DNA from 3 places in the Falsiroseomonas sp. E2-1-a20 genome. Region 3 is predicted to be linked to each of the others. Evidence: predicted binding sites of a transcription regulator. Region 3 holds the regulator's gene; each other region holds the start of a gene.
The links. Region 3 encodes LexA, which represses DNA repair genes until DNA is damaged. Its sites were predicted from a motif close to TGTTCTANNTANGTTC; they were not measured.
Positions count from the first base shown of each region.

Region 1: the regulator LexA is predicted to act here: its motif matches at 8,188-8,203, upstream of ACFHPP_RS00200 (S24 family peptidase).
Region 2: the regulator LexA is predicted to act here: its motif matches at 7,942-7,957, upstream of ACFHPP_RS07590 (putative DNA modification/repair radical SAM protein).

Region 1 covers NZ_JBHMFT010000001.1:33,715-43,310, forward strand. Annotated here, with positions in the region: gene ACFHPP_RS00180 (ATP-dependent DNA helicase) at 1-2,483, opposite strand, end outside; gene ACFHPP_RS00185 (aspartate-semialdehyde dehydrogenase) at 2,650-3,660, opposite strand; gene ACFHPP_RS00190 (lysine--tRNA ligase) at 3,851-5,470, shown strand; gene ACFHPP_RS00195 (lysylphosphatidylglycerol synthase domain-containing protein) at 5,467-7,404, shown strand; gene ACFHPP_RS00200 (S24 family peptidase) at 7,416-8,060, opposite strand; gene ACFHPP_RS00205 (hypothetical protein) at 8,233-8,670, shown strand; gene ACFHPP_RS00210 (hypothetical protein) at 8,703-9,131, shown strand; gene ACFHPP_RS00215 (hypothetical protein) at 9,296-9,553, shown strand; gene ACFHPP_RS00220 (portal protein) at 9,559-9,596, shown strand, end outside.
Region 2 covers NZ_JBHMFT010000004.1:207,962-217,557, forward strand. Annotated here, with positions in the region: gene ACFHPP_RS07555 (hypothetical protein) at 1-1,467, opposite strand, end outside; gene ACFHPP_RS07560 (NAD(P)H-dependent flavin oxidoreductase) at 1,565-2,965, opposite strand; gene pnp (polyribonucleotide nucleotidyltransferase) at 3,085-5,334, opposite strand; gene ACFHPP_RS07570 (LolA family protein) at 5,705-6,346, opposite strand; gene ACFHPP_RS07575 (hypothetical protein) at 6,497-6,763, shown strand; gene ACFHPP_RS07580 (hypothetical protein) at 6,835-7,623, shown strand; gene ACFHPP_RS07585 (hypothetical protein) at 7,644-7,859, opposite strand; gene ACFHPP_RS07590 (putative DNA modification/repair radical SAM protein) at 7,986-9,248, shown strand; gene ACFHPP_RS07595 (UdgX family uracil-DNA binding protein) at 9,248-9,596, shown strand, end outside.
Region 3 covers NZ_JBHMFT010000003.1:345,373-354,968, reverse strand. Annotated here, with positions in the region: gene ACFHPP_RS06220 (mandelate racemase/muconate lactonizing enzyme family protein) at 838-2,040, opposite strand; gene ACFHPP_RS06215 (Bug family tripartite tricarboxylate transporter substrate binding protein) at 2,037-3,008, opposite strand; gene ACFHPP_RS06210 (anthranilate synthase component II) at 3,139-3,741, shown strand; gene trpD (anthranilate phosphoribosyltransferase) at 3,738-4,778, shown strand; gene trpC (indole-3-glycerol phosphate synthase TrpC) at 4,775-5,590, shown strand; gene moaC (cyclic pyranopterin monophosphate synthase MoaC) at 5,593-6,063, shown strand; gene ACFHPP_RS06190 (molybdopterin molybdotransferase MoeA) at 6,063-7,268, shown strand; gene lexA (transcriptional repressor LexA) at 7,403-8,122, shown strand; gene ACFHPP_RS06180 (ComEC/Rec2 family competence protein) at 8,306-9,596, opposite strand, start outside.

The sequences.
Region 1 (9,596 bases), on a different contig from region 3:
TCGAAGACCAGCAGGCGCAGCGACCGGCCCGGCACGTCCACGCCATCCCGCATCGCATCGGTGCCGAGCAGGCAGGCGGCTTCCTCCGCCCGGAACACGTCGACCAGGGTGGCATTGTCCATGGCATCGACATGCTGGGCGTAGAGCGGGATGCCACGCTCGGCCAGCGGCTGGGCGATGCGGGACTGCACGTCGCGCAGGCGGCGGACGGCGGTGAACAGGCCGAGCGCGCCGCCGCCGGAGGCGGTGAACAGGGCGCGGTAGGCGCTGGCGATCTGGGCCGGGTCGGTCTTGCTGACATCCTCCACCACGAAGGCGCGGGTGCGCGTCGCGTAGTCGAAAGGGGAGGCGACGGCGGCGCGGATCGCCGGGCTGGGCAGGTGGGCGGCGCCGGTGCGGGCCTCGGCGGCGCGCCAGGCGGCTTCCGGGTCGTCCTCGCCGCTGCCGGTTTCGTCGCGCAGGGTGGCGGAGGTGATGAGCAGGCCATGCGCGGGGGCGGCGACGGCCATGGCGAAGGGCTGCGTCGGGTCCAGGTGATGCCGGTGCATGCCGCAATCGACCTCGCGCCCCTCCCGCCGGTCCAGCGCGAACCAGTCGACATAGTCGGGGCGGGTGCCAGGGGCGCGGGGCGGGGCGGACAAGGTGCCGAGCATGGCGGTCCAGGCCGTCAGCGGCATCAGGGCGCGGCGTTCCAGCCCGCGGCAGGCGGCCTCGATGCGGATGCGGTCGCCGACCTCCAGCTCCTCCGCCTCATCCTCCAGCCGCGCGGCGAGGCGGTCATGCAGGGACTGGAGCGGGGTCTTCAGGCGGGTGAGGCTTTCGGCGAGGATCGAGGCGGCCTCGGCGACCGGCTCCGGCAGCGGGTGGATGTCGCATTCGATGCCGTAGCCGGCCTCCTCGTCCTTGGCGCGGGCGAGCACCTGGCGGCGGACGGCCTGGAGGAAACCCTCGGCGGTGGTGCGCGGGTCCTCGCCATCGGACAGGCGGTTGGGCCAGCCGGGGGCGGGCAGGGCGCGGGCGGCCTGCAAGGCTTCCTCCAGCGGCAGCAGCAGGTCGGGGCGATCGCCGACCAGATCCTCCAGCCGGCGGGACAGGCCACGGGCACGGGAACGGCCGCCCTCGGCGCCGAGCAGCCAGCGGCGCAACTCGGCGGCCTCGGCGCCGGTCATGTCGGCGCTGAAGGCGGCGTCGGCTGCGTCGAACAAATGGTGGCCCTCATCGAAGACCAGGCGCAGCGGGCGGCCATCCTCGCCGCCGCCAAGGGCCGCCTGCACCATGACCAGGGCATGGTTGGCGATGACGAGGGTGGCGCCGCGGGCGCGGCGGATGGAATGTTCGACGAAGCACTGCTTGTAGTGGCCGCAGGCGGAGTGGATGCACTCGCCGCGGCGGTCGGCCAGCGGCCAGACGGCGTGCGGGCCGAACAGCTCGGTCAGCCAGCCGGGGAAGTCGCCGCCCATCAGGTCGCCGTCCCGCGTCGCCAGCGCCCAGCGCGCGACCAGGGCGAGGGGCAGCAGGGCGCCGGCCATGCCGGCGGCGCCGACCGCTTCCTCCATGTTCAGCAGGCAGAGGTAGTTCTCGCGGCCCTTGCGGACGACGATGCGGCGGCGGCGCTCGGCGGGTTCGGGGTAGAGCCGCGCGGTCTCCTGGTCGATCTGGCGTTGCAGGTTGCGGGTGAAGGTGGAGATCCAGACCGGGGCGCCGTTGCGTTCCGCCCAGAGGCTGGCCGGCGCCACGTAGCCCAGCGTCTTGCCGGTGCCGGTGCCGGCCTCCGCCAGCACCAGGTTGGGCGCGCCACGGGTTGCGCGGGCTTCGAAGGCGGCGGCGGCGGCGGAGGCGTAGTCGGATTGCTGCGGGCGCTGTTCGGCGCCCTCGCCGAGGATTTCGGCCAGGCGGCGGCGGGCATCGGCGGAGGTGACGGGATGCGCGGAGGGGGGCGGCGGCGGGGCTGCTTCTTCCCAATCCGGCAGGCGGCGCCAGACCTTCAGCGGGTCCAGCGAGGGGCGGGCCTGCTGGCCGAGCGCGGCGAGGATGGAATCGGCCCAGGGCCAGTTGCCGTCGGCACCGAGCTTGGCGGCCAGCGCGGCGGCATCGCGGTTCAGCGGCGCGTTGCGGCCGGCAGCCAGGTGGCGGAGCAGGGCGGTGGCGAGGTCCGGCAGCAGGGCGGCCATGGCCTCGTCATCGGCCGGCGGGTCGCGGTCCAGGGCGATGGCGAGGCCGCGCGGGGTGGGGGCGGCGGGGCGCGCGGGCTGGCAGAAGGCGAACAGCTCCAGCAGGTCGCAGGCCGGGAAGGCGCCGATGCCGAGGCGCTTGGCCGTGGCGGGGGCGTGCACCACCATCGGCGGCGGCATGTCCCGCAGCCGGCGGCCGATTTCCAGCGCGGAGCCGGTGAACAGCTCGCCATCCGGGGTCAGCAGGGTGCCGCGTCCGAAGCCGGCGATCAGCGCCGGGCTGTCGGGCAGCAGGAGGCGCGGCTGGACCATAGGTGTCGTGGCGATGGCGCGGGGGGTGGTGCCATCGGCACGGCGGCCTGACATCACGGGGCCTGTTCGGGGAATCGGCTCATGCCGCCAATGTGGCGGCATGAGCGGCGGGAACAAAGGGCGAAACCCAGGATCGGCCGCGATTCATGCGCGCGGCCGGCGGATTTCAGGCCGGGACCGCCAGCGCCGGCAGCCGTTCCGCGATCTGCACTGCGTTCAGCGCGGCGCCCTTCAGCAACTGGTCGCCGCACAGGAACAGGTCCAGGCCATGGTCGCCGAAGACCGGGTTGGCGCGGATGCGGCCGGCCTCGACGTCGTCCTGGCCGGTGGCGGTCAGCGGCATCGGGTAGAGGTTCTTCGCGACATCATCGACCAGCTTCACGCCGGCGGCCCGGCGCAGCACCTCCCGGGCGGCGTCCGCCGTGACGGGGCGCTCGGTCTCGATGGTCACGGATTCGCCGTGCACGCGCATGGTCGGGATGCGGATGGCGGTGCAGGAGATCAGCAACTCCGGCAGGCCCATGATCTTCCGGGTTTCCCAGACCACCTTCATTTCCTCCCGCGTGTAGGCATTGGGCTGGAAGCTGTCGATGTGCGGGATGACGTTGAAGGCGAGGGGGTGGGCGAAGACCTCGGCGCGGGCCGGCTGGCCCTCGACCAGCACGCGGCGCGTCTCCCGCTCCAGCTCCGCCATGCCTTCCGCCCCGGCGCCGGAGGCGGCCTGGTAGGTGGAGACGATGACGCGCTTCAGGCCGAAGGCGGCGTGCAGCGGGGCGAGCGCCACGACCAGGATGGCGGTGGTGCAGTTCGGGTTGGCGATCAGCCGGGCCTCGCCGAGTGCCTGGCCGTTCACCTCCGGCACCACCAGCGGCACGTCCTCGTCCAACCGGAAGGCGGAGGAATTGTCCACCACGGTGACGCCGGCGGCGACCAGCCCCGGGGCATGCGCCTTGGCGAAGTCGCCGGAGACGGCCAGCAGGGCGAGGTCCAGGTCCCGCGCGGCGGCCTGGGAGAATTCCTCGATCGCGATGTCGCCGAAGGGCGTGGGCAGCACCGTGCCGGCGCTGCGACCGGAGGCGAAGAGGCGGAGTTTCGTCACCGGGAAGCGACGCCGCCCGAGGACCTCCACCAATTCCCGCCCCACCGCTCCGGTGGCGCCGATCACACCGACACGCATCGCACCCTGCTCCTGCCATAAGGATGCAGGGCATCTAGCGCAAAGCGCGGGCGCTGTCAGGCGTCTCGCGGCACGGTGGCGACTGCAACCACGGCGGGTATATTGGGCGCCGGGCCGGGTGGCGGCCTCGCCTGGAAAGCGCGCGCCTTCTATAAGGCCGCGTTGCCCGCAGCCCGAGGTGCCGACCCGCATGTCCGTCGATTTCGCCGCAGCCAAGGCCTGGCCTTTCGAGGAAGCGCGCAAGGTGGCCCTGCGGGTGAAAGCCTCGGCCAAGGGGGAGGCCCTGTTCGAGACCGGCTACGGCCCCTCCGGCCTGCCGCATATCGGCACCTTCGGGGAGGTGGCGCGCACCACCTGGGTGCGGCGCGCCTTCGAGGCGCTGACCGGCCTGCCGACCCGCCTGGTCGCCTTCAGCGACGACATGGACGGCCTCCGCAAGGTGCCGGACAACGTGCCGAACCGGGAAATGCTGGCCGGGTTCCTCGGCCGGCCGGTGACGGCGGTGCCCGACCCCTTCGGCACGCATGAGAGCTTCGGCCACCACAACAACGCCCGCCTGCGTGCCTTCCTGGACCGCTTCGGCTTCGAATACGAATTCGCCTCCTCCTCCGACTACTACCGCTCGGGGCGCTTCGACGCGGCGCTGCTGCGGATGGCGGAGCGGCATGAGGCGGTGCGGGAGGTGATCCTGCCGACGCTCGGCCCGGAACGCCGCGGCACCTATTCGCCCTTCCTGCCGATCCACCCGAAGACGGGCGTGGTCATGCAGGTGCCGATGGAGGAGGTGCGGCCGGGGGAGGACCTGCTGGTGTGGGTCGACCCCGCGACCGGGGAACGGCACGGCACGCGGATTACCGGCGGGCACTGCAAGGCGCAGTGGAAGGCGGATTGGGCGCTGCGCTGGTTCGCGCTCGGCGTGGACTACGAGATGTCGGGCAAGGACCTGATCGACAGCGTCAAGCTCTCCTCCCGCATATGCAAGGTGCTGGGCGGGGAGCCGCCGATCGGCTTCACCTATGAGCTGTTCCTCGACGAGGACGGCCACAAGATCAGCAAGTCCAAGGGCAACGGCCTGACCATCGACGAGTGGCTGCACTACGCGCCGCCCGAATCCCTGGCGCAGTTCATGTACAACCAGCCGGGCCGCGCCAAGCGGCTGCATTTCGATGTGATTCCGCGCGCGGTCGATGAATACGTGCAGAACCTGGACCGGCTGCGCGCGGCGCCGGGGCCGGACAACCCCGCCTGGCACATCCATGGCGGGCCGACGAACGACCCGGGCACGCCGGTGTCCTTCACCATGCTGATGAACCTGGCCAGCGTCATCAACGCCGATGCGCCGGAGATGCTGTGGGGCTTCCTGCGCCGCTACGCGCCGGATGCCAGCGGCGAGACGCATCCGCTGCTGGCGCGGCTGGTGGAACACGCGGTGGCCTACTACCGCGACCGCGTCGCCCCCACGAAGCAGCACCGCGCCGCGACCGAGGCGGAGCGCCCGGCCTTCGAGGCGCTGGCCGCCGCGCTGCGGGCGCAGCTTGCCGAGCTGGAGGCGCTGCCGCCGGATGAGCAGGCGCGCGCCATCCAGGACATCGTCTATGACGCCGGCCGGCGGGAGCCCTTCCTGGAGCCCGCCAAGGACGGCCGGATGGGCGTTTCGCGGGCCTGGTTCAACGCGCTGTACCAGGTGCTGCTGGGCCAGCCGGAAGGGCCGCGCTTCGGCGGCTTCGTGGCACTGTACGGCATCGCCGGCACCATCGGACTGATCGAGGCCGCGCTGGCACGGCAGGATGCGGACGGCACCGCCGCATGAAGCGTCTTTGGAGCCTGGTTCGCCGGCATGGCGTGGCCGGCTTCGGGCTGCTGCTGCTCGCGGCCGCCATCTGGGTGGTGCAGAACGAATTCCGCAGCCTGTCGGTGGCGGATATCCAGACCTCGCTGGCCGCGATCCCGACCACGACGCTGTGGATCGCGGCGGGCTGGACCGTGCTGGCCTACGCGGTGCTGACGATCTACGACCGGCTCGGCAGCGTCTATGCCGGGCATCCGGTGAGCTATGCGCGCACCTCCCTGGCGTCCTTCTGCGCCTATACGCTGGCGCATAATCTGGGCTTCGCGGCCGTATCCGGCGCCGCGGTGCGCTACCGCTTCTATGCCGCCTGGGGGCTGCCCCCGCTGGCCATCGCCAAGGTGGTGGCCTTCACCAGCCTGACCTTCGGGCTCGGCGGCTTCGCGCTGGGCGGGCTGGTGCTGGTGGTGGAGCCGGAGGTGGTGCCGGGCCTCGGCGAGCATGTGCCGCATTGGGCGATGCGGATCGTCGGGCTGGCGATGTGGGCGACGGTGATCGCCTACGTCACCATGTCCCGCCTGCGGTCCCACGTGACCATCTTCAAGTACCGCATCGACCTGCCGGGCTTCCGCATGGCGGTGGCGCAGACGGTGCTGGCCAGCGTCGATGTCGCCGTCACGGCGATGATCTTCTACGTGCTGCTGCCGCCGGCGGAGGGGCTGACCTTCCTGCGCTTCCTGGGCATCTATGTCGCCGCCTACACCGCCGGCATCGCTGCCAGCCTGCCGGGCGGCATCGGCGTGTTCGACGGCGCCATCCTGATCGGGCTGCAACCGTGGTTGAGCCCGGCGCAGGTGGTCGGCGCGCTGCTGCTGTTCCGGCTGTACTACTACATCGTGCCGCTGTTCCTGGCCGGCATCCTGTTCGCCGGCTTCGAGATCGCGCAGCGCCGCCACGCGCTGAAGCGCTTCGCCACGGAACAGGGCGTGACCGACGCGCTGGAAGTGCCGGTGATCGCGGGCCTGGTGGGTCTCGGCGGCGCGCTGCTGATCTTCGTCGGCGCGCTGCCGGCGCAAGGCACGGCGGTGGCGGAATGGGCGGGGTACGAGGCGGCGGTCGCGTCCCACTTCGCCGCCTCCCTGATCGGGTCGCTGCTGCTGGTGATGGGCTACGGGCTGCTGCGGCGGCTGACGCTGGCCTGGGGCACCGGCATCGCGCTGCTGCTGACCGGCGCGCTGATCTGCTGGCTGCGCGCCGATGGCTGGTGGCTGTGGGGCGCCTTCCTGCTGGTGGCCGGGCTGCTGGCGGCGATGCGCAGCGCCTTCTACCGCACCGCGCGGCTGATGACGGAACCGCTGGCGGGCTCGACGTTGCTGCCGCTGGTGGTGGTGGGGCTGTGCGCGCTGATGCTGGCGCTGGTCAGCTACGGCGGCAAGGTGGCCGGCGATAGCTGGTGGGGCGTGGTGGTCTCGCCGCTGGCACCGGACAGTCTCAGGTTCTCCGTGGGCCTGGCGGCGGTGCTGCTGCTGGTGGCGGCGGTGCGGCTGCTGCGCCCGGCGCGCCTGAAGCCGGTGACCTGGGATGCGGAGGTCCGGGCGCGGTTGAAGGCGCTGGGGGCGGAGGCGCCGGAGATTGCCGATGGCGCGGTGTTCGGCGAGGCCGGCCGCGCCGGCTTCGGCTTCGTGCGCCGCGACGGCATCTGGCTGGCGCTCGGCGACCCGGCGGGGGAGGAGCGGGACCGCGTTTCCGCCATCTGGCGCTTCCGCGACATGTGCGAGCGGGAGGGCGTGGATGCCGCCTTCTGGCGGGTCGGGCCGGGGCTGCTGCGGGTCTATGGCGATATCGGCCTGACCGCCTTCCCGATCGGGGCGCCGAAGCCGGGCGACGGGCCGCGCTTCCTGGCCTGCCGGGCGGAGAAGGATTTGGAGACGCTGGCGCCGCTGCTGCCGGGGCGGTAGCCGGCGACCCCCTACTGCGTCGCCCAGATGATGCGGTGCATCCAGGCCAGTTCCGCCAGGTCGAAGCTGTAGTTCGGGTGTGCCGGGTTCAGGCTGGCGAGTTCCACCCGGCGGGCGGATTGGCGCAGCAATTGCTTGGCCATCACCTCCCCGGCGCGGGTGCGGACCACCACGCGGTCGCCGCGGCGCACCGGCGCGCCGGGGGAGACGATGACGACGTCGCCGTCGCGGAACACCGGCTCCATGCTCTCGCCGCTGATTTCCAGCGCATAGGCGTTGGGGTCCGGCACGTCGGGCACCGAGATCTCGTCCCAGCCGCCGCCGACCGGGTAGCCGCCATCGTCGAAGAACCCCTCGCTGCCGGCCTGGGCCAGGCCGATCAGCGGGATGCGGCGGGCGATGGCGCTGCGGCCGCGGGACAGGGCCGGGGCGCCGGTGACGAGGGAGGCGAAGGCCTCGAAGCCCGTGCCGGTGGCGGCCAGCACCTTGGCGACGCTTTCGGTGGAGGGCCAGCGGGCGCGGCCATCGACGCCGGTGCGCTTGGACGGGTTGAAGGCGGTGGCGTCCAGCCCGGCGCGGCGGGCCAGGCCGGAGGCGGAGAGCCCGTGTTCGGCGGCGAGCGCATCGATCGCCCGCCAGACATCCTCGTGCCGCATGGATGCGGATTCCCTGTTCGTCGCGGGCGACCTGCGCCTGCTGTGGGTCGTCCATCCTAGGTTTCGAGTCGGGATGCAATAGGAACCATATCCTTGCAACCTCGAGTGGAACAGTCTAGAAGGCTAATGTTCCTGTTTTGTTCAGGAACCAGCCCGCAAGGACCCCCGATCCATGTCCATCGCCCCCCGCCACGCCCCCGTCCTGGCCAGCCTGGACCGCGCGCAACCCTTCGCCTCCGCCGAGCATGCCTGGTTCTGGACCATGGCAGCGCTGACCGCCCGGCGCGATGGCGCCCGCCTCGGCGCCGGGCGCGGCCTGGTGGTGCGGCCCTGCGAGCCGGATGACGTGGTGAAGTGCCTGGACCGGCTGTACCGCCAGCGCCGCATCGACCTGGCGCATGCCCGCATCCTGCGCATCTGGGGCGAGCGGCACCAATCCCCCAGCCCGCGCATCCCCGCCGAGGCCGGCGACCTGCGGCTGTGGCGGGAGGCGATGGAGCGGCTGGATTTTCCGCTGCGCGCCAAGGGGATCGTCGGCGGTCCGCCCAGGGGCATGCAGGGCGTGATGCAGGAAGGCGAGGTGGTGGCGTTCCGGGGGCGGGTGGCATGACCGGCGCAACCTTGAACGGCGCAACCAAACCCTTGCCCACGCAGCGCCTGGCGCATCGGCGGGTGACGGATGCCACGGGGCAGTCCGTGTGGATCGCCTTCGGCGGCGCCGCCGACCAGCCCTGGCTGCAGCTGCTGCGACCCGGCTTCCGGCACTGCTTCGCGGCACTCGGGGACGAGGCCGGATGGACGGTGCTGGAGCCGCTCTCGGGCCGCCTGCTGGTGGCACGCCTGCCGGTGCCGGGCGGATTCGACCTGCCGGGCTTCTATCGCCGCGCCGGGTTGCGCGTGCTCGGCCCCTTCATCCCGACGGAGGCGACGCCACGCAGCCTGCCGCCGCTGGCGCCGTTCACCTGCGTGGCGCTGTGTCGCGCCCTGCTGGGGCCGGCGGCACCGCGGGCCTGGACGCCGTTCCAGCTGTTCCGGGAGCTGGGTGGTGAGGAAAATAATCAGGATAACTAGGAATATATGTTGACGCGGTGTCGCGTCCGGCTTATCAAGCCCCTGCCACGGGGCGATCTGCGCCTCGCGGCATCCTCCTCTCCCGGTCCCCAAACTCCGACCCGTCCGGCCTCGCCGGGCGGGTCTTTTTGTTGGGGGCCCCTCTCAAGCCGAAGGAAGCGCGCATGGGTGGCCTGTTCAAGGCGCCGAAGCCGGCCGTGTCCGCCGCGGATGCCAGCGTCGCCGCCAGCCAGGCGGCGCAGGGGGCAGCCGCGCAGGCCGCCGCCACCGAAGCCGCCGCGGAGGATACCGCCCGGCAGGCCCGGCTGCGGGCGCTGGAACGCGCGCGCCGTGGCGTGTCCGGCACCATCGCCACCTCCGCCCGCGGGGTGCTGGACCCGGCGCCGACCTTCGCCACGCGCAAGACGCTGCTGGGCGAATGAGCGCCATGATGACGCCCGACCAGATCCTGGCCGCGCAGGCCCG
Region 2 (9,596 bases), on a different contig from region 3:
GGCGAGCAGCATCACCGCGTGATCGGCCAGCGGTGCCGGGGGCTCGCCCCGCCCCTGGAAACGGCCATCCGGGGTCTGCAAAGCCAGGACCTGCTGCAGGAGAGGCCCGAAAGGTTCCGCGCTGCTGCCGGCCCGCATCCGCGCTTCCGTTGCCAGCATCGCGTGGCCGAGGTCCACCGGCTTCGCCTGGCCGGCCATCAGGGCCGCAAGCTCCCGGTCGAACCAGGCTTCCAGCGCCGCGACACGCGCGGCGGGGGGCGGCGCGCGGTAGGCGCCGTGCGCCGTCATCAGCAACTGGGTCGCCACCGCGTTCAGCGCCACCCCGCTCGGCGGCATCGCCTCCAGGTCCAGCCCCAGCACCGAGTCGCCAGCCTGGGCCGCGAGCGCCATGGCGGAGGCCACGGAATCCGGTGCGCCGCCGGCGGTCAGCAGGCGATCCTCCCGCACCTCGACGGAGGCGCCGCCTGCCAGAGCGTGTGGACCGTGCCGCAGGATCACCCAGTGCAATGCACCGGCGCGCTGCGCGACCGCCTTCACCGACATCACCCCGTCGGCGGCGGCCGGGCGGACGTGCAGCACCGGAGCCTGCGCCGGCCAACCCGTGCGGCCCAGCGCGACATGCGGCACGGGCTTCCCATCCGACCAGACGCTCAATCCGGGCAGCTTCGGCACGCCGATGTCGCGCCAGGCCATGGCGCCCGCCGGACCCGCGCCCACCATCCCTTCCGCCATGGCGGTGCCCCCGCCGCCCAACTGGTCCACCGCGGTGGTCAGCCGCAGCTGGCGGATGCGACGGCGCGGCGCCGCGGTGAAGGTCACGGAAAGCCGGAGCAGCGGCGAGCCAGCCAGGATCTCGTACTGGTAGCGCAGCGTGCCGGCTTCCACCTGGCGCGGCCGGAACCACCCGGCCGTTCCCATGATGCGGCTTTCATGCATCAGCACGACGCCGTCGGTCGTCCGGCGCAGGGCGAAATGCGTGATGGTGTTCTCGGCATCGACGCCGTTGCGATGGCGGTCGAGGCGGAATTCCACCAGGTTGCCGGTGTGCATCACCTCCGCTGGCGGCTGCGATCCGCCCCGCGGTTCCTGGCGCACCACCCCGGCCGACAGGTCGCCGGTGAAGCGGTGGAAGGGGGTCAGGATCTCGAAGTCGCCGAGGTTCTCACGCAGCACCTCGATCCCACCGGCCGCGGCGCGCCGGCAGGGCAGCGGTGCGTCGGCCATGGCCATGACGAAATCCAGGATGCCATCGGCAAAGGCCGGGTCGGCGTCGCGGATCTCGGGCTGCGCGAGCAACTCGGCAACCAGGGCGTTGGCGGGCGCTGCGCAGAAGCTGCCACCTGCCGCACTGGCGCCTTCGGCCAGGGCGACCAGGCGGCGTTTGCCCACCACCAGGTCCCGCAGCAGCGCGTCGCGGAGATGGGCCACCAGGCGGTCACGGTCCAGCGCGTGCAGCAGGTTTCGCATGGCGTGCAGTCAGGCTCCCGAAATCGCGAGCAGGATACCGCCATGCGGGGGCGCACGGGAAGGGCGGCCGTGTATTGGCCGCCCCGGAAGCGGGCGCTCAGCGCCCGGTCAGGATACGCTCCACAAGCTGCTTGGCCGTCGGGACGAACCCGTTGGAGTAGAAGGGATCGCTGCCGAAGCGGTAGGCGTTGTGGCCGGCGAACATCAGGTTGCGCTCCAGCGCCCCGTCATGGGCGATGTCCTGCAGGGTCTTCTGGATGCAGAAGCTGCGCGGGTCCGCCTTCTTGCCGGTCGAATAGTCGGGCTCGACCTGCGCCCAGTTCGAGAAGCGGCAGTGGCTGAGGCAGCCCATGCAGTCGACCTGGTCCTTGACGATCTCGGCCAGCTTCTCCGGCGTCACGAAGATCAGCGTGTTGTCCGGCGTGCGCATCGCCTCGACGAAGCCATCCGCCTCCCACTGCCTGGCGCGGGCCAGGTCGTGCGGCGTCAGGTAGACGAGGCGCTTGCGCGGGCCGACACCGAAGGGTGCCACATGGTCGCCCACCGGCTCCGACGAATAGGCCACCTGGCGCTCGTTCCGTTCCTCGAGCTCGTGCAGGAACTCGTTGCGGACGGCGCTGGAATAGAAGCCGGTGGGGGAGAAGGGCTGCAGCGAGACGTCGCCCGGCTTCAGGGTCAGCAGGCGCTGCTTCCAGGCTTCCGAGATCGGGCTTTCCTGGGTCAGCAGCGGGCGGGTGCCGAACTGGAAGGCGATCGGGCCGAGATCGGGATTGTCGATCCAGTCCTCCCACTCCTCCAGCCACCAGACGCCGCCGGCCATGATGATCGGCACGTCGCCCAGGCCGAATTCGCGCATCTGCTGGCGCAGCTTGAGGACGCGGGGGAACGGGTCCTCCGGCTTCTTCGGGTCTTCCGAATTGGACAGGCCGTTATGGCCGCCGGCCAGCCAGGGGTCCTCGTAGACCACGCCGCCGAGCCATTCCCGCGTCTTGGAGTAGGCGCGCTTCCACAGCGCGCTGAAGGCGCGGGCGGAGGAGATGATGGGGTAGTAGTGCACGCCGTAGTCGCGCGCGATGTCGGCCAGGCGGTAGGGCATGCCGGCGCCGCAGGTGACGCCATGCACCAGGCCCTTGGCGCCTTCCAGGATGCCGCGGGCCACGCGTTCCGCCCCACCCATTTCCCACAGGATGTTGGTGTGGATGCGGCCGACGCCACCCGAGCGTTCATGCGCTTCCCGGGCCTGGGCAATGCCGCCGGCGATGCCGTAGGCCACCAGTTCCTCGTGCCGGTCGAGCCGGGTGCGGCCGTGATAGACCTGCCGGATGACGTTGCCTTCGGCATCGTAGCTGTCGGCGTTGACGGCCGAGAAGGTGCCGACGCCGCCGCCGGAAGCCCAGCCGCCGCAGGTCGCGCCGTTGGAGACCGCAACGCCCTTGCCGCCCTCGATCAGCGGCAGGACATCGACGCCACCCATGCGAATCGGGTTGATCGCCTTCAATTTTTTCGGGCTCCGCGAACTGTACGTTGCGCCGTCACCCCTGGGTGCACGGCGCATGACTGTAATATGGCGACACATATGCCGCAGGGGAGGGGGCCCCTGCGGATTCAGCTGTGGGATTACTCCGCGGCGCCTTCGCGGCGCGGGCGGAACCCACGCTCGCCGCCGTCGCGCCGGGCGCGCTCGCCGCGCGGCCGGTCGCCACCGCGATCAGCACCGCCACCATTCTCGCCCTCCTCGCGCGGCCGGCGGGCGCCGACCTGCTCGGAGATGTCGGCGCCGGTCGCCTGGTCCACCATGCGCATGGAGAGCTTGACCTTGCCGCGGTCGTCGAAGCCGATGACCTTCACCTTCACCGCATCGCCGTCCTTGACCACATCGGTGGTCTTCTGGACGCGCTCGTTCTGCAGTTCGGAGATGTGGACCAGGCCGTCCTTGGCGCCGAGGAAGTTCACGAAGGCGCCGAACTCGGCGGTCTTCACCACCTTGCCATTGTAGATCTTGTTGATCTCCGGCTCGGCGACGATGCCCATGATCCGGTCGATGGCCTTCTGGGCCGCCTCGATCGTCGTCGCCGCCACCTTGATGGTGCCGTCGTCGTCGATGTCGATCTTGGTGCCGGTCTGCTCGGTGATTTCCCGGATGACCTTGCCGCCACTGCCGATCACATCCCGGATCTTGTCCTTGTTGATGTTGATGACCGTGATGCGGGGCGCCGTGGCGGCGACATCACCGCGGGCGCCCGAAAGGCCCTTGGCCATCTCGCCCAGGATGTGCAGGCGGCCGTCCTTGGCCTGGCCCAGGGCGATCTTCATGATGTCGAAGGTGATGGACGTGATCTTGATGTCCATCTGCAGCGCGGTGATTCCGTTCTCGGAGCCCGCCACCTTGAAGTCCATGTCGCCCAGGTGGTCTTCGTCACCCAGGATGTCGGACAGCACGGCGAAGCCGCGGTCTTCCTTGATCAGGCCCATGGCGATGCCGGCGCAGGGGCGCTTCAGCGGCGCGCCGGCGTCCATCAGCGCGAGCGAGGTGCCGCAGACGGTGGCCATGGAGGAGGAGCCGTTGGACTCCGTGATCTCGGACACGACGCGCATCGTGTAGGGGAACTTGTCCTTCTCCGGCAGCAGCGGGTGCAGCGCGCGCCAAGCCAGCTTGCCGTGGCCGATTTCCCGGCGGCCGGGCGAGCCCATGCGGCCGGTCTCGTTCACCGAGTACGGAGGGAAGTTGTAGTGCAGCATGAAGTTCTCGCGGTACTCGCCCGCGAGGGCATCGATGACCTGCTCGTCCTGGCCGGTGCCGAGGGTCGCGACGCACAGCGCCTGCGTCTCGCCGCGGGTGAACAGCGCGGAGCCGTGGGCGCGCGGCAGGATGCCGACCTCGGCCACGATCGGGCGCACGGTCTTGGTGTCGCGGCCGTCGATGCGCATGCCGGTGTCGAGGATGGAGTTGCGCACGACGTCGGCCTCGAGGTCCTTGAGCAGGCCCTTGGCGGCGCCTGCATCCAGGCCCTCGGCCTCCAGCGCCGCGACCACCTGCTTCTTCACCGCGGAAACATTGCCCTGGCGGAGCAGCTTCTGCGTCTCCTTGTAGGCCTCGGCCATCGGCGCGCGGCCGAGTTCGGAGATACGGGCCTTCAGCGTCTTCACGCTGTCGGCTTCCTCCGGCAGGGCCCAGGGCTCCTTGGCGGCGACCTCGGCCAGCTCGATGATCCCCTGGATCACCGCCTGGAACGACTTGTGGCCGAATTCCACGGCGCCGAGCATGACGTCCTCGGACAGCTCCTGCGCTTCCGATTCCACCATCAGCACGCCCTCGGCGGTGCCGGCGACCATCAGGTCGAGCTGCGACTGCTGCAGCTGCGCGGCGGTCGGGTTCAGCACGTAGCCGCCATCGATGTAGGCGACGCGGGCGCCGGCGACCGGGCCGAAGAAGGGAATGCCGGACAGGGTCAGCGCGGCGGAGCAGCCGACCAGCGCCACCACATCCGGGTTGTTCTCCAGGTCATGCGACAGCACGGTCGCGACCACCTGGACCTCGTTGCGGAATCCATCCGGGAACAGCGGGCGCAGCGGGCGGTCGATGAGACGGGAGACGAGCGTCTCGTTCTCGTTCGGGCGGCCTTCGCGCTTGAAGAAGCCGCCCGGGATCTTGCCGGCCGCGAAGGCCTTTTCCTGGTAGTTCACGGTCAGCGGGAAGAAATCCTGGCCGGGCTTCACGGACCGGGCGCCGACCACGGTGCAGAGCACGATGGTGTCGCCGAGGCGGGCCAGCACGGCGCCATCCGCCTGGCGGGCAATCTTGCCGGTCTCCAGCGTCAGAAGCTGGCCGCCCCAGGAGATGTCCTTGCGGAAATACTTGTCGAACATGGATCGTCCTTCTTGGACCCGCCGGATGCGGGGCCACAGCATGTCGCCGTCCACGCGCAGGGCGCAGGGCCGGCCAGAACGCGACGAAGGCGGATGCCCATGAGGCTGACCAGGGATTCGAGCCCGGGAGATGCGCGGCGACTCGGGCGGCATGGGTCCCACCGCGCTTCTGCCCCGATGCCGGGAACGACGCGATGGGGACGGCGCTGAGGGGGCCGCCCATGTGGCCGGAGGCGCCGTCATCGCCCTTCCGGGCGCGGCTGGTCCGCGAGGCATCCGCTGCCATCGCAGCGAAGGTCGCCCCCGGAATCGGGGCCGACCCGGGCCGCCTATGGCATGAAGTGTCCCGAAAGGCCAGCGGAAACCCGTTTCAGCGCCGCGCCTCACCCTCCAGGAAGCGCGGGTCGTTGAAGTCGAACAGGCGGTTTTCCAGCGTCATGCCGGTCTGCACCTCGTACAGCGTCACCCGCGTCTCCCGGCCCTGGGCGTCCAGCACGGTCCATTGCCGCAATTCCATCGGCTGTTCCGCCAGCGCCAGGGTCAGCAGCCCTTCCGCCCGCGCGCCGGTGCGATGCAGCGACACCCGCAGGAAGCCGCCGGAGCGTTCGGTGGCGGTCACGGTGATGTCGCCGGCCAGGCGGATCTCCGGCCGCAGCAGCATGCCGAGCGGGGTGGAGGAGGCCGGCACCGCCGTCGGCTGGCGCAGCTCCCGGTCATACATCAGCACCTGGCCGCCGGAGGCGACCAGCAACAAGGGCTCGGGCGGGTCGTAGTCGAAGCGCATGCGGCCGGGGCGGCTGATCAGCGCGGTGCCCTGGGCGGAGGCGCCGTTCTGCGCCACCTGCAGGAAGCGCGCGCGCAGCGTGCGCAGCCCGTTCAGATAGGCCTCGACCCGCGCGATCGCGGCGCGGTCCAGGTTGCCTTGCGCCGAGGCAAGGCGGGGCGCGACCAGGGGCGCGACCAGGGGCGCGAGCAGGCCGGCGGTGGCCGTGAGCAGGAGGCGTCGGTTCATCCTTCGCACATGGCGCATGCCGGGCGGTGCGGAAAGGGCCGTTGCGGTTAACCCTCTCTCAATCCTCGGTGCGTCTAATGAACCTCGCCGGCCAGGACAGCCGCCCCCGCCCGAGAACCGGGTCTCCCTCCCATCGTCGCGGAGACAGAGATGCCCTTCGATTTCCTGCCGCCCGGCCCGCTGCACCTCGACGCCGCCATCCATGGCGTGCCGCGGCCTGAGCTGGAGGCGCATGTGCTGCAAGGCCTGGCCCCGGCGCAGCGCGCGGCGCTGGCGGAGATCGAGCTGATGCCGGGCGGCCGCATGGTCCACATGGGCGTGGTGTTCGAGCAGGTGGCTTGGCGCGCGATCTTCCGGCAGGCCGGGCAGAAGGTGGCGCGCGGCAGCTTTCCGGTGTGGAACGGCAGCCCCGCCTGAGCTTTGGGAGGGCCGAGGTTCCGCCGCGTCACCGTCCGGCCTACCCTTCGCGTTCCGAAGGAGATGTCCGGATGTTCGAGACCGCCGAAACCCCTGCCTCCCGCATTGCCGGCGCCGCCGCGCTGCTCGCCGATGTCCGCCGTGGCCGCCGCGCGCCGCTGCCGGGCCTGCCGGAGGCGCTGCGCCCGCAGGGCATCGCGGAGGCCGAGGCGATGCAGCTGGCGACCTATGCCGCCCTCGGCTGGTCCATCGGTGGCTGGAAGGTCGGCCGCGCCCAGGGCCGGCCGATCGCGGCGCCGCTGCCCGCAACCGCCCTGGCCCCCGCCGGCGAGGCCACGCTGCACCTGCCGCTCGGCGCCGGGATGGAGTTGGAGGCGGCCTTTCGGCTGACCCGCGCGCTGGACGACGCGGCACTGGCGGCGCTGCGGGTGGAGGATATCCCCGCCATCGCCGACCTCGTGATCCTGTACGAATGGGTGGAAACCCGCTTCGCCGCGGCGCCGCCGGCCAGCGAGCTGGAGAAGCTGGCGGATTGCGTCTCCAACGGCAGTTGCAGCTTCGGCCCGCCCACCGGCGCCTGGAGCTGGGCGGATGTCGAGACGCTGGAGATGCGGCTGAGCGTCGATGGCATCGACGTGGCGCATCACGTCGGGCCGCACCGGTCCATGCCGCTGGCCGAGCTGGTGCTGGGCTGGCGCGACCGCTGCCGCGCCATCGGCCATGCGCCGCCGGCCGGGGAGGTGGTGACGCTTGGCAGCCAGACCGGCCTGCTGCCGGTGCCGGCGGCGGGCGGGCTGCTGGTGGGACACTATGCCGGCCGCGGCAGCCTGACCTGCCGCATCGCCCCGCTCGGAAGCTGAGAGGGCGCCCCTGGGCGGTGCTAGGGGTAGTCGGGGCGGGGCGGCAGCGGCAGGATCGTCGCCTCCAGCCGGTCGGCGGTGCCGGCTATCAGCACCGCCGCCATGGGCTGGTCCGAATCCAGCGCGACCAGGGCGAGCCGGCGCAGCTCCAGAAGGATGGACTCGAGCGAGCGCGCGGCCGGCAGCGGCCCTGCGGCCTCAGGATCAGATTGCTGGTGGTCACCTGGTGAGGACATTTCCAGAATATTGGAGCGGACCTGGCGCGATAGACAAGACTGTAGGTTTTCCGACACCGGGCGGCCTTGCGTCCGTGGCGGAGAACATAATATGAACTGAGACCCTGCCCCAGGATGCCCGCGCCCATGGAGCTTCTCCAGAAACTCGAAATCCTGGCCGATGCGGCGAAGTATGATGCCTCCTGCGCCTCCTCCGGCACCAGCAAGCGCAACAGCCTGAAGGGCGGGATCGGCAGTACCGAGGGCAGCGGCATCTGCCATGCCTATGCGCCGGATGGGCGCTGCATTTCCCTGCTCAAGCTGCTGCTGACCAATGCCTGCGTCTTCGACTGCGCCTACTGCATCAACCGCGCTTCCTCCAACACGCCGCGGGCGCGGTTCACCGTGGAGGAGGTGGTGCAGCTCACGCTCGGCTTCTATCGCCGCAACACGATCGAGGGGCTGTTCCTGTCCTCCGGCATCATCCGCTCGCCGGACTACACCATGGAACAGGTGGTGCGCGTGGCGCGGACCCTGCGGCTGGACCACGGCTTCCGCGGCTACATCCACCTGAAGACCATCCCCGATGCGGCGCCGGAGTTGCTGGCGGAGGCCGGGCTGTACGCCGACCGGCTGTCCATCAACATGGAACTGCCGACCGTCGCCGGGTTGGAATCCCTGGCGCCGGAGAAGAATTTCCGCCGGATCCGGCATGCCATGGCCGGCCTGCGGACGCGGATCGAGGGCTCGCAGGACGAGGTGAAGACCGCCCGCCGCGCGGCGCCGAAGCGCTTCGCGCCGGCCGGGCAGAGCACGCAGATGATCGTCGGCGCCGATGCGGCGGATGACGGCGCGATCCTCGGCACCGCGACGGACCTCTACGCCAGCTACCGGATGCGGCGCGTCTATTATTCAGCTTACAGTCCGATTCCCGACGCATCCCGCCTGCTGCCGCCGGTCGCGCCGCCGCTGGTGCGGGAACACCGGCTGTACCAGGCGGATTGGCTGCTGCGCTTCTACGGCTTCTCCCGCGAGGAGATCATGGCCGGCGGCCAGGACGGCATGCTGGACCTGGAGCTGGACCCGAAGACCGCCTGGGCGCTGCGGTCCCGCCAGGATTTCCCGGTGGACCTGAACCGGGCGCCGCGGGAGGCGCTGCTGCGCGTGCCGGGACTCGGCGCGAAGACGGTGGACCGGCTGCTCGCGGCCCGCCGCCACACCACGCTGCGCGTTGCGGATCTGGGCCGGCTGCGGGTGAAACTGTCAAAAATCCTGCCCTTCGTGGTGCTGTCGGACCATGCGCCGCGCGGGCTGGACAGCCCCGGCCTGCGCCGCCTGCTGCTGCCCGCCACCGGCTTTGCCATGGCCCTGCCCGGTGGCGCCCGCCCGGCGCAGCTTTCGCTGTTCTGATGATCCACCTGGCCACCCTGCCCGGCCCCGCCGATTTCACCGCCTGGCGCCAGGCGGCGCGTGGCCTGGTGGCGGCCGGCATCCCGCCGGAGGCGGTGGAATGGCAGGTGGCGGGCGAGGCCGCGGGGCTGTTCGCGGAGGCGCCGGCGCCGGTCTCCATGGCGCCGCTCGGCGTGCCGCGCGCCTTCGTGGAACAGGCCACCGTCGCCATCCGGCACAGCGATCGCGAACGCTTCGCGCTGTTGTATGGCCTGCTCTGGCGGCTTGTGCAGGGGGAGCGGCACCTGATGCAGATGGCGACCGACCCCGCCATCATCCGGCTTTCCACCCTGGTGAAGGCGGTGCGGC
Region 3 (9,596 bases):
CGCTGGTCAGCACGCCCGCGCCGAGCGCCGCCAGCGGCGACCACCCCGCCGCCGCCGCCAGCGGCAGGGCGACGGCGCGCAGGAACTCCGGCCGCCTGCCGTGGCGCAGCAGCAGCAGCATGGGGATCCAGCCGGCCAGCGCATGGTTCGGCACCCACAGCAGCAGCGTGACATGGCCGGAGTACTGGAAGATTCGCGCCCACCACTCGCCGCCGCGCCCCCAATAGGCGGCGAGGCCCCCGCCCTCCGTCAGGTCGAGCCAGAGGTTGGGCAGCAGGTCCAGCCCGCCGAAGCCGACGAACACCAGCGCCACCAGCACGGCGGCGCCGCGGCGCCCAGGCGCCACCTGCCGTGCCAAGCCGGCCAGCAGCGCCAGCACCAGCGCCAGGCCGAGCGCCGTCCAAACGTACAGCGCGGCCTGGGCCCATTCGGGCCCGGCCAGCGCGGCCGGCAGGTAGTAGTGCAGCGGCGCGCGCAACAGCCAGGTCGCCTCTCCCACCACGTAGCCTACCGGCCAGGGATGGGTGGCGAGGTCGCGCAGCACCGCGTCGCGAATCTGCCAGTCCATCGGCGCATGCAGCAGGTGGTGCGTGCCGCTGCTGCCGATGGCCCAGGCGAGGCCACCCGCCAGGCAGGCCAGCGTGGCGCGCCAGCCGAACGGCCAGCCGCGCCACCCCGGCAGCAGGGCCGTGCCGGCCAGCCCGGCCAGCAGGCTGGCCGCCGCCCAGGGCCAGGAGAGAAAACCGCCCGCAAAAATCAGCGCCGGCAGCAGCAGGTACAGCGTGCAGGCCAGGAACAGCCGGTCCGGCGCCGCCCCGCCCAGCGCCGTATCGAGGTTCAGCCGCGGCTTTCGCGGATCGCGGCGCGCCGGCGCGTATCCGGCTGCAGTTTCGTCCCGAGGCCCGGCCCCTGCATCGGGTAGCAGAAGCCGCGCTCCACCCGTGGCAACTCCGTCACCAGGTCGCGGTACCAGGTGGCGAGTGTCGCCCGCACCACCTCCTGGAAGATCGCCGTCGCCGCATGCAGGGCGAAGTGCAGGCTCGCCACCAGCGTCACCGGGCCCGTGCAATCGTGCGGCGCCACGGGCCGGGCCCAGGATTCCGCCAGCGCCGCGATCTTCCGCGCCTCCGTCAGGCCGCCGCACCACGTCAGGTCCACCATCACCACATCGGTGGCACCCGCCACCAGAAGATCCCGGAAGGCGACCTTGCCGCCCAGCGTCTCACTGGCACAGATCGGCACCCCAGGCACGGCCCGGCGCAGCTCCACCAGCGCCGCCGTGTCGTCCATCTTGCAGATCGGGTCCTCCACCCAGAAGGGCTGGATGGGTGCCAGCGCCTGGCAGATGCGGGTCGCGGCGGGCAGCGAGAAGATGCTGTGCAGTTCCGCCATCACCTCCATCCGGTCGCCGACCGCCTTCCGGATCTTCTCGAAGGGCTCCATCCCGCGCTTCAGGTCGTCGAGGTTCATCACCTGCCCGCCCGAAGCCGGCGCATAGACGTCGAAGGGCCAGATCTTCATCGCCGTGAAGCCTTCCTCCAGCAGCGAATGCGCCAGTTCGTCGGCGCGCTGCATGAAGGCGACCTGGTCGTCATAGGGGCCGGCGGCGTTCTCCCCGGCGCGCACGTCGCGGCGGTCCCGCGCGCTGTTGTAGTCGTAGCCGGCGCAGGTGTTGTAGGCGCGGATGCGGTCCCGGCTCAGCCCGCCGAGTGCCTCATGCACCGGCACGCCGAGGCGCTGGCCCATCAAATCCCACAGCGCGATGTCGACGGCCGAGGCGGCGCGCATCTCGGCGGAGGAGGCGCCGAAGCCGACATAGGGCGTCATCAGGTGGCGGTGGATGCGCTCGATGTTCCGCGAATCCTGGCCGAGCAGGAAGGGTGCGACCAGTTCATGGATCTGGCCCTCCACCGCCGCCGCCCCGCGGAAACTCTCGCCGAGGCCGACCAGCCCCTCCGCCGTCTCGATCTCGACCCACAGGATGTTCGCGCGTTCCGGTACCCGCAGGGTGCGGACGCAGGTGATGGCCGATGGTGTCATTGCGCGCGAATCCCCTGCCGCCGCACCACATCCGCCCAGCGGGCGACCTCGCCGCGGACATGCGTGCCCATTGACTCCGGCGTGCCGCCGAGCGGCGCCACGGCCAGTTCCGTCAGGCGCGCCCGCACGCGCGGGTCCGCCAGCGCCTGGTTGAACGCCGCGTTCAGCGCCGCGATGGCGGGTGCCGGCGTGCGGGCGGGCGCCATGAAGCCGAACCAGCTATCGATCGCCATGCCCTGCACGCCCTGCTCGGCGAAGGTCGGCACGTCCGGCAATTCGCCGATCCGCTGGTCGCTGACCGCGGCCAGGGCGCGGACGCTGCCGGCGCGGATGTGCGGCAGGATGGAAGGCAGATTGTCGAAGAACAGGTCGATCCGCCCGGCGACGAGGTCCGTGATGGCGGGGCCGGAACCGCGATAAGGCACATGCACCATCTCGATGCCCGTCACCGCCCGCAGCAGCTCAGGCCCGAGGTGGTTGGAGGCGCCGACGCCGGATGAGCCGAAGCTGACGCCGCCGGCCTGGCTACGTGCGAGGGCAATGAACTCTGCGACGTTCTGCGCCGGCAGGTCCCGCCGCACCGCCATCACGTTGCGCACCGCGCCGGTCAGCACCACCGGGGCGAAGTCGCGCAGCAGGTCGTAGCCCGGGTTGGCATACAGCGCCGGGTTGGCGCCGCAGGGGCCGAAGGCGCATTGCAGCAGCGTGGTGCCATCGGCCGGGCCGCGGGCTGCCTCCGCCGCGCCGATGTTGCCGCCGCCGCCGGCCTTGTTCTCCACCACCGCGCCGCGCGGCAGGTGGGCGGAGGCCGCCTCCGCCAGCACGCGGGCGACGATGTCGCTGGTGCCGCCGGGGGCGAATGGGACGATGATGCGGACCGGGCGGTCCGGCAGGTCGGCGGCCAGGACGACCGGCGCGAACAGGGCGAGTCCGATGGCGGGCAGCAATCGGCGCAGAATTTGGTGCATCTGGGGGTCCTCCAACCCGTTCTTGGGTCGAAGCCTAGGCCCGGTCGTGACGCCGGCGGAACCCCGACGGCCGCCCGCGGACCTGCCCCGGCTTGATTCCCCCGCGCTCCGGGACAAAAGTCACGGAACCATGATCCTCCTGATCGACAACTACGACAGCTTTACCTTCAATCTCTATCACTTCCTCGGCGATCTTGGGGCGGTGGTTGAGGTTCGGCGCAACGACTCCCTCTCGGTCGAGGCCGCGATGGCGCTCGATCCGGAGGCGATCGTGCTGTCGCCCGGCCCCTGCACGCCGAACGAGGCGGGCATCTGCCTCGATCTGATCGGCGCGGCAGCGGAGGCGCGGCTGCCGCTGCTCGGCGTCTGCCTCGGCCACCAGGCCATCGGCCAGGCCTTCGGCGGGAAGGTGGTGCGGGCGCCGGAGCCGGTGCATGGCAAGGTCTGGGACGTCACCCATGGCGGCACCGACATTTTTGCAGGTATCCCTTCGCCCTTCCGCGCCACGCGGTACCATTCGCTGGTGGTCGAGGACCTGCCGGAGACGCTGGTGCCCACGGCCCGTACCGCGGATGGCCTGGTGATGGGCCTGGCGCATCGCGACCTCCCGGTGTGGGGCGTGCAGTTCCACCCCGAAAGCATCGCCAGCGAGCATGGCCACGACCTGCTGCGCAATTTTCTCGCCCTGGCCGGCCGCCGAAACACCTTCGCATCCCCGACCGCGGCCGCATGAAGAAGATCCTGGCCCGCCTCGCCGCCGGCGAAAAACTGGCGGAAAGCGAGGCGGAGGCCGCCTTCGGCATGATCATGGCCGGCGAGGCGACGCCCGCCCAGATCGCCGGGCTGCTGATGGCGATGCGCGTGCGCGGGGAGACGGTGGCGGAGATGACCGGCGCCGTCCGCGCCATGCGCGCCCGGATGCTGGCCGTCGACGTGCCCGACGGTGCCATGGACATCGTCGGCACCGGTGGCGATGCCGCCGGCACGCTGAACATCTCGACCGCCACCGCCCTGGTCGTCGCCGGCTGCGGCGTGAAGGTGGCAAAGCACGGCAACCGGGCGCTCTCGTCGCGCTCCGGCGCCGCCGATGCGCTGTCGGCACTCGGCATCCCGGTGATGGACACGCCGCTGGAGGCGCTGCCGCGCATCCTGGCGGAGGTCGGCATGGTGTTCCTGATGGCGCCGCGCCACCACTCCGCGCTGCGGCATGCCGCCGGGCCGCGCGTCGAGCTCGGCACGCGCACCATCTTCAACCTGCTCGGCCCGCTGGCGAACCCGGCCCGCGTCACCCGGCAGATGACTGGCGTCTTCGCCCCGGAATGGCTGCGCCCGATGGCGGAGACGCTGGCCCGCCTGGGCACCGAACGCGCCTGGCTGGTGCATGGCCAGGGCCTCGATGAACTGACCCTCGCCGGCCCCTCCCAGGTGGTGGAACTGCGCGACGGCCGGCTTCACGAATTCGAGGTGGCCCCGGAACAGGCCGGCCTGCCGCGCGCGCCGGCCAGCGCCCTGAAGGGCGGCGATCCGGCCGAAAACGCCGCCGCACTGCTGGCCCTGCTGGAAGGCGCGCCGGGCGCCTATCGCGATTGCGTGCTGTTGAATGCCGCCGCCGCCCTTGTGGTGGCCGGCCGGGTGGACGACATCCGCGCCGGCGCGACCCAGGCCGCCGCCGCCCTCGACAGTGGCGCGGCGCTTGCCGTGCTGAACCGCCTGCGCGCCGCCACCGCCGCTCCCCCCGAGCCGCCCCCTGCCGAGCACCCGCACCGATGAACGTCCACACCCCCGTCCTCTCCGACACGCTGGCCCGCATCCTCGCCGACAAATACGAGGAAGTGCGCCAGCGATCCGCCGCCATGCCGCTGTCGGAGGTCGAGGCGCAGGCCCGCCACGCCGATGCGCCGCGCGATTTCACCGGCGCACTCTGCGCCGCCGTCGGCGAAGGTCGCGTCGGGCTGATCGCCGAGATCAAGCGCGCCTCGCCCTCCGGCGGCCTGATCCGCGACCCCTTCGAGCCCGCCGCGCTGGCCCGCGCCTATGAGGAAGGCGGCGCCGCCTGCCTGTCCGTCCTGACCGATGGCCCGTGGTTCCAGGGCGACCTCGGCCACATGGTCGAAGCCCGCGCGGCCTGCAGCCTGCCGGTGCTGCGCAAGGACTTCATGGTGCATCCTTGGCAGGTCTTCGAGGCACGCGCGATGGGCGCGGATGCCATCCTGCTGATCCTCGCCGCCCTGTCGGATGAGCAGGCGCAGGAGCTGGAGGATATCGCCCGGTCGCTCGACATGGCGGTGCTGGCGGAGGTGCATGACCAGCGGGAGCTGGACCGGGCGCTCGGGCTGGAGACGCGGCTGATAGGCGTGAACAACCGTAATCTCAAGACCTTGGTGACCGATCTTGCGACGTCGGAGGAGCTGATCCCGCAGATCCCGGCGGACCGCATCCCGGTCGGCGAAAGCGGCATCCGCACGCCTAACGACGTCCGCCGCATGTGCCACGCCGGCGCCCGCTGCCTGCTGGTGGGCGAGCACCTGCTGCGCCAGCCCGACGTCGCCGCCGCGGCGCGCGAGTTGATCGCGGCGATCTAGCGGTGGCGCTGACGCATTTCGACGCCACCGGCGCCGCCGCCATGGTGGACGTCTCCGCCAAGGCGGAGACCAGCCGCACCGCCATCGCCCGCGGCCGCATCACCATGGCGCCGGAGACGCTGGCGCTGGTCCAGGCCGGCCAGGTCGGCAAGGGCGACGTGCTGGGCGTGGCGCGCATCGCCGGGATCATGGCGGCGAAGCGCACCGCGGACCTCATCCCGCTGTGTCACCCCCTCGCGCTGGCGAAGGTCACGGTGGACCTCGCCATCGCCGCGCCGGATGCGGTGGAGATCGAGGCGCTGGTGAAGGTCACCGGCCAGACCGGGGTGGAGATGGAGGCGCTGACGGCGGTGACCGTGGCGGCGCTGACGATCTACGACATGTGCAAGGCCGCCGACCGCGGCATGCGGATCGAGTCGGTGCGGCTGGTGCATAAATCCGGCGGAAAATCCGGGACCTACGAGGCGTCCTGATGATCCCGCTGGAAGAGGCCCGCGCCCGGATCCTGGAGGCGCTGCGCCCCACCGCCGCCGAGACCGTGGCGTTGGCGGAGGCGTGGAACCGCACGCTCGCGCACCCGGTCGCGGCCCGGCTGACCCAGCCTCCGGCCGATGTCTCCGCCATGGATGGCTATGCCGTTCGCGCGGCCGATGCGGTGCTGGGCGCCCGACTGACGGTGACCGGAGCCGCCCCGGCAGGCCATCCTTTCGCTGGCGAAGTCGGCACTGGGCAGGCCGTGCGCATCTTCACCGGCGGCTTCGTCCCACCCGGCGCCGATGGCATCCTGTTGCAGGAGGATGCCGAGGAAGCCGGCGGCGTGGTGACGGTGCGGGAAGCCGTCGCGCCGAACCGCTGGATTCGCCGCCGTGGCCTGGACTTCACCGCGGGCGACATCCTGCTGCCCGCCGGCCGCCGCCTGACGGCCCGCGACATCGGTCTCGCCGCTGCCGCCAACCATCCCTGGCTGATGGTGCATCGCCGCCCGCGCATCGGCATCCTGGCCACGGGCGACGAGATCGCCCTGCCCGGCGAGCCGATTCCGCCCGGCGGCATCGTCAGCAGCAACGCGCATGCGCTGGCCGCCCTGGTGCGGGCCGGCGGCGGCGATCCGCTGGTGCTGCCGATCGTGGCCGATGACCGGGACGCCATCGCCGCCGCAGCCGCGGCCTCCCGCGGCTGCGACCTGTTGGTGACGACGGGCGGCGCCAGCGTGGGCGAGCACGACCTGATCCAGGCGGCACTCGGCCGGGACGGGTTTGCGCTCGATTTCTGGAAGATCGCCATGCGGCCGGGCAAGCCGCTGATCTGGGGGCGGCTTGGCGCCACGCCGGTGCTGGGGCTGCCCGGCAATCCGGTCTCCGCCCTGGTCTGCGGCGTGCAGTTCCTGCTGCCGGCACTCGCGGTGCTGTCCGGCCTGCCGGCCGCGGCGCCGCGCACCATCCTGGTCCGCGCCGGGGCCGATCTGGCGGCGAATGACCGCCGATTCGATCATCTCCGGGCGACGCTCGGCACCGATTCGGCCGGCCACGTCACCGCCACCCCCTTCCCGCAGCAGGACAGTTCCATGCTGGCCAACCTGGCGCGGGCGGAGGCGCTCATTCTGAGGCCACCCTTGGCCCCGGCGCTGCCCAAGGGGGCCGAGGTGCCGGCCATCCCGCTGGGCCAGTTCGGCATCTGAGCCCCGTCCCGGCGCGTTTTTTGGCAAGGGCCGCGAAAAAGATTTGACGGCTTCGCAGGAACCTACATAGAACATCCATGCCGGTTGCCCGTTTGTTCGGCACCCCGTGGTCCCCCGACCGGCTGGAGAACGCCATGCTGACGCGCAAGCAGCACGAGTTGCTGATGTTCATCGACAAGCACCTGCGCGCGACCGGCTTCTCGCCTTCCTTCGAGGAGATGAAGGACGCGCTGCGCCTCAAATCCAAATCCGGCATCCACCGCCTGATCACGGCGCTGGAGGAACGTGGCTTCCTGAAGCGCCGCGCGCACCGCGCCCGTGCGCTGGAGGTTGTGCGCCTGCCGGAGAATGTCGCGCCGCGCCGAGCGGACGCCGTGCCGGCACCCGCACCACCGACCTTCACGCCCAACGTGATCCGGGGCCATTTCGCACCCGGCCTTGCCGGCGTGCAGAAGGCCGCGAACGAGGCGGGGTCCGTCGCCCTGCCGCTGTACGGCCGCATCGCCGCCGGCATGCCGATCGAGGCGCTGCGCGACACCTCGGCCAGCATCGACGTGCCGGCCGCGCTGCTGAGCGGCGGCGAGCACTACGCCCTGGAGGTCGCCGGCGATTCGATGATGGAGGCTGGCATCCTGGACGGTGACACCGTCATCATCCGCCGTGGCGATACGGCCGACAGCGGCGCGATCGTGGTGGCGCTGGTCGATGACCAGGAGGTCACCCTGAAGCGCCTGCGCCGCAAGGGCAACTCGGTGGCGCTGGAGCCGGCGAACCGCGCCTATGAAACCCGCATCTTCGGCCCGGACCGTGTGCGGGTGCAGGGCCGCCTGATCGGCCTGCTGCGCCGCTACTGAAGGCTCAGTAGGGGTCCCATTCGTGGCTGCGCGCCGAACGCCAGGCGTGCAGCCGCTGCCACGCTGCGGTTGCGACGACACCGCTCAGCATTCCGGCGGCCAGCATCAATGCCATGCCCATGATCCGCGTCCTTTCCGCCCTTCCTGTCCGGGGATCCTGGATCCGGCCCGGCTAAGGCATGGTTAACGCGACCCCGTATCGATGGTTGCGCGCGGCAGGTCGGAGGCGCGGCCGGGCATCGGCACCGGCGGCACCCAGGGGCGGTCGCCGCGGGTGCCGCGGTCGGTGCGGATGACGACCTCCGCGCCGAGCCAGGCGGCCTGGGCGCCGTCGCGCCACATCGCGAAGCGGTCGATGGCCAGGCCGCTGCGGCAGCGCGGCGCCATCGCCTCCAGCGCCACGACCAGCGCGGCCTGGCCGCAGGCCTGGCCGGGGTCCAGGGGCGGCATGCGCTCGCCGCGCCGCGCCGGTGGTCCCCGCAGCAGCACGGCGACGGCGCTTTCGGGCCTTGGCTGGAAGCGGCAGGCGGCCGGCGTGCAGGAAACGGCGCCGCCCGCGACCTCCCCCTGCTCCGGCAGCGCCAGTGCCTGGGTCGCGCCCATGGCCCGCAGCAGGTTGTCGCGCGCGAAGTTGCGGGCGCCCGGGACGCGGTAGAGGTACACCCCTTCCGCCGTGCGCAGCGCCACCAGCCGGGCGTCGCCGGACACCAGCAGGTCCGGCGGTGGCGAGACCACGCCCGCCGCCAGGCCGGCCAGGATCACCGGCACCCCGAACAGCCGCAGGCCGCCGCGCCACAGGCACAGCCAGCAGAATCCGAAGGCCGCCAGCGCCAGCCCCCAGCCCGGCAGCGGCGGCATGGCCGGCGCGGCGCCCGGCAGGTCGGCCACACGCCGCGCCACGAGCAGGATGCCCTCGACCCCCCACCCCATGGCCCAGAGCGGCCAGTCCTGCAGCCCGACCGGCAGCGCCAGCACCGCCGCCAGCGCCGCCGGCATCACCAGCAGGGAGGTCAGCGGCACCGCCACCGCATTGGCGAGCACCCCGAACACCTGCAAACGTCCGAAGTGGTGCAGGCCGGAGGGGGCGGTGGCCGCGCCCGCCAGCAGGGATGTCAGCACCAGCCCCGCCAGCAGCAGCAGGCCGCGCCGCCACCAGTACCGCTGACGGTCCGGCCGCGCCAGCCAGGGGCGCAGGGCATCATGCCCGGCGATCAGCGCCAGCACCGCACCGAAGGACATCTGGAAGGACGGCCCCAGCACTTCCGCCGGCGCCACCATCAGCACCGCCGCGGCGGCCATCGCCAGGACGCGCAGCGACAGCGCCCGCCGCCCGGCGAGCAGCGCCAGAGTCATCAGCGCCGCCATGCCGAGGCAGCGCTGCATCGGCACCTGCGACCCGGTCAGCAGCATGTAGAAGGCACCCGCCGCCAGCGCCCCCACCGCCGCCACCGCCTTCCCCGGCACCCGCAGCGCC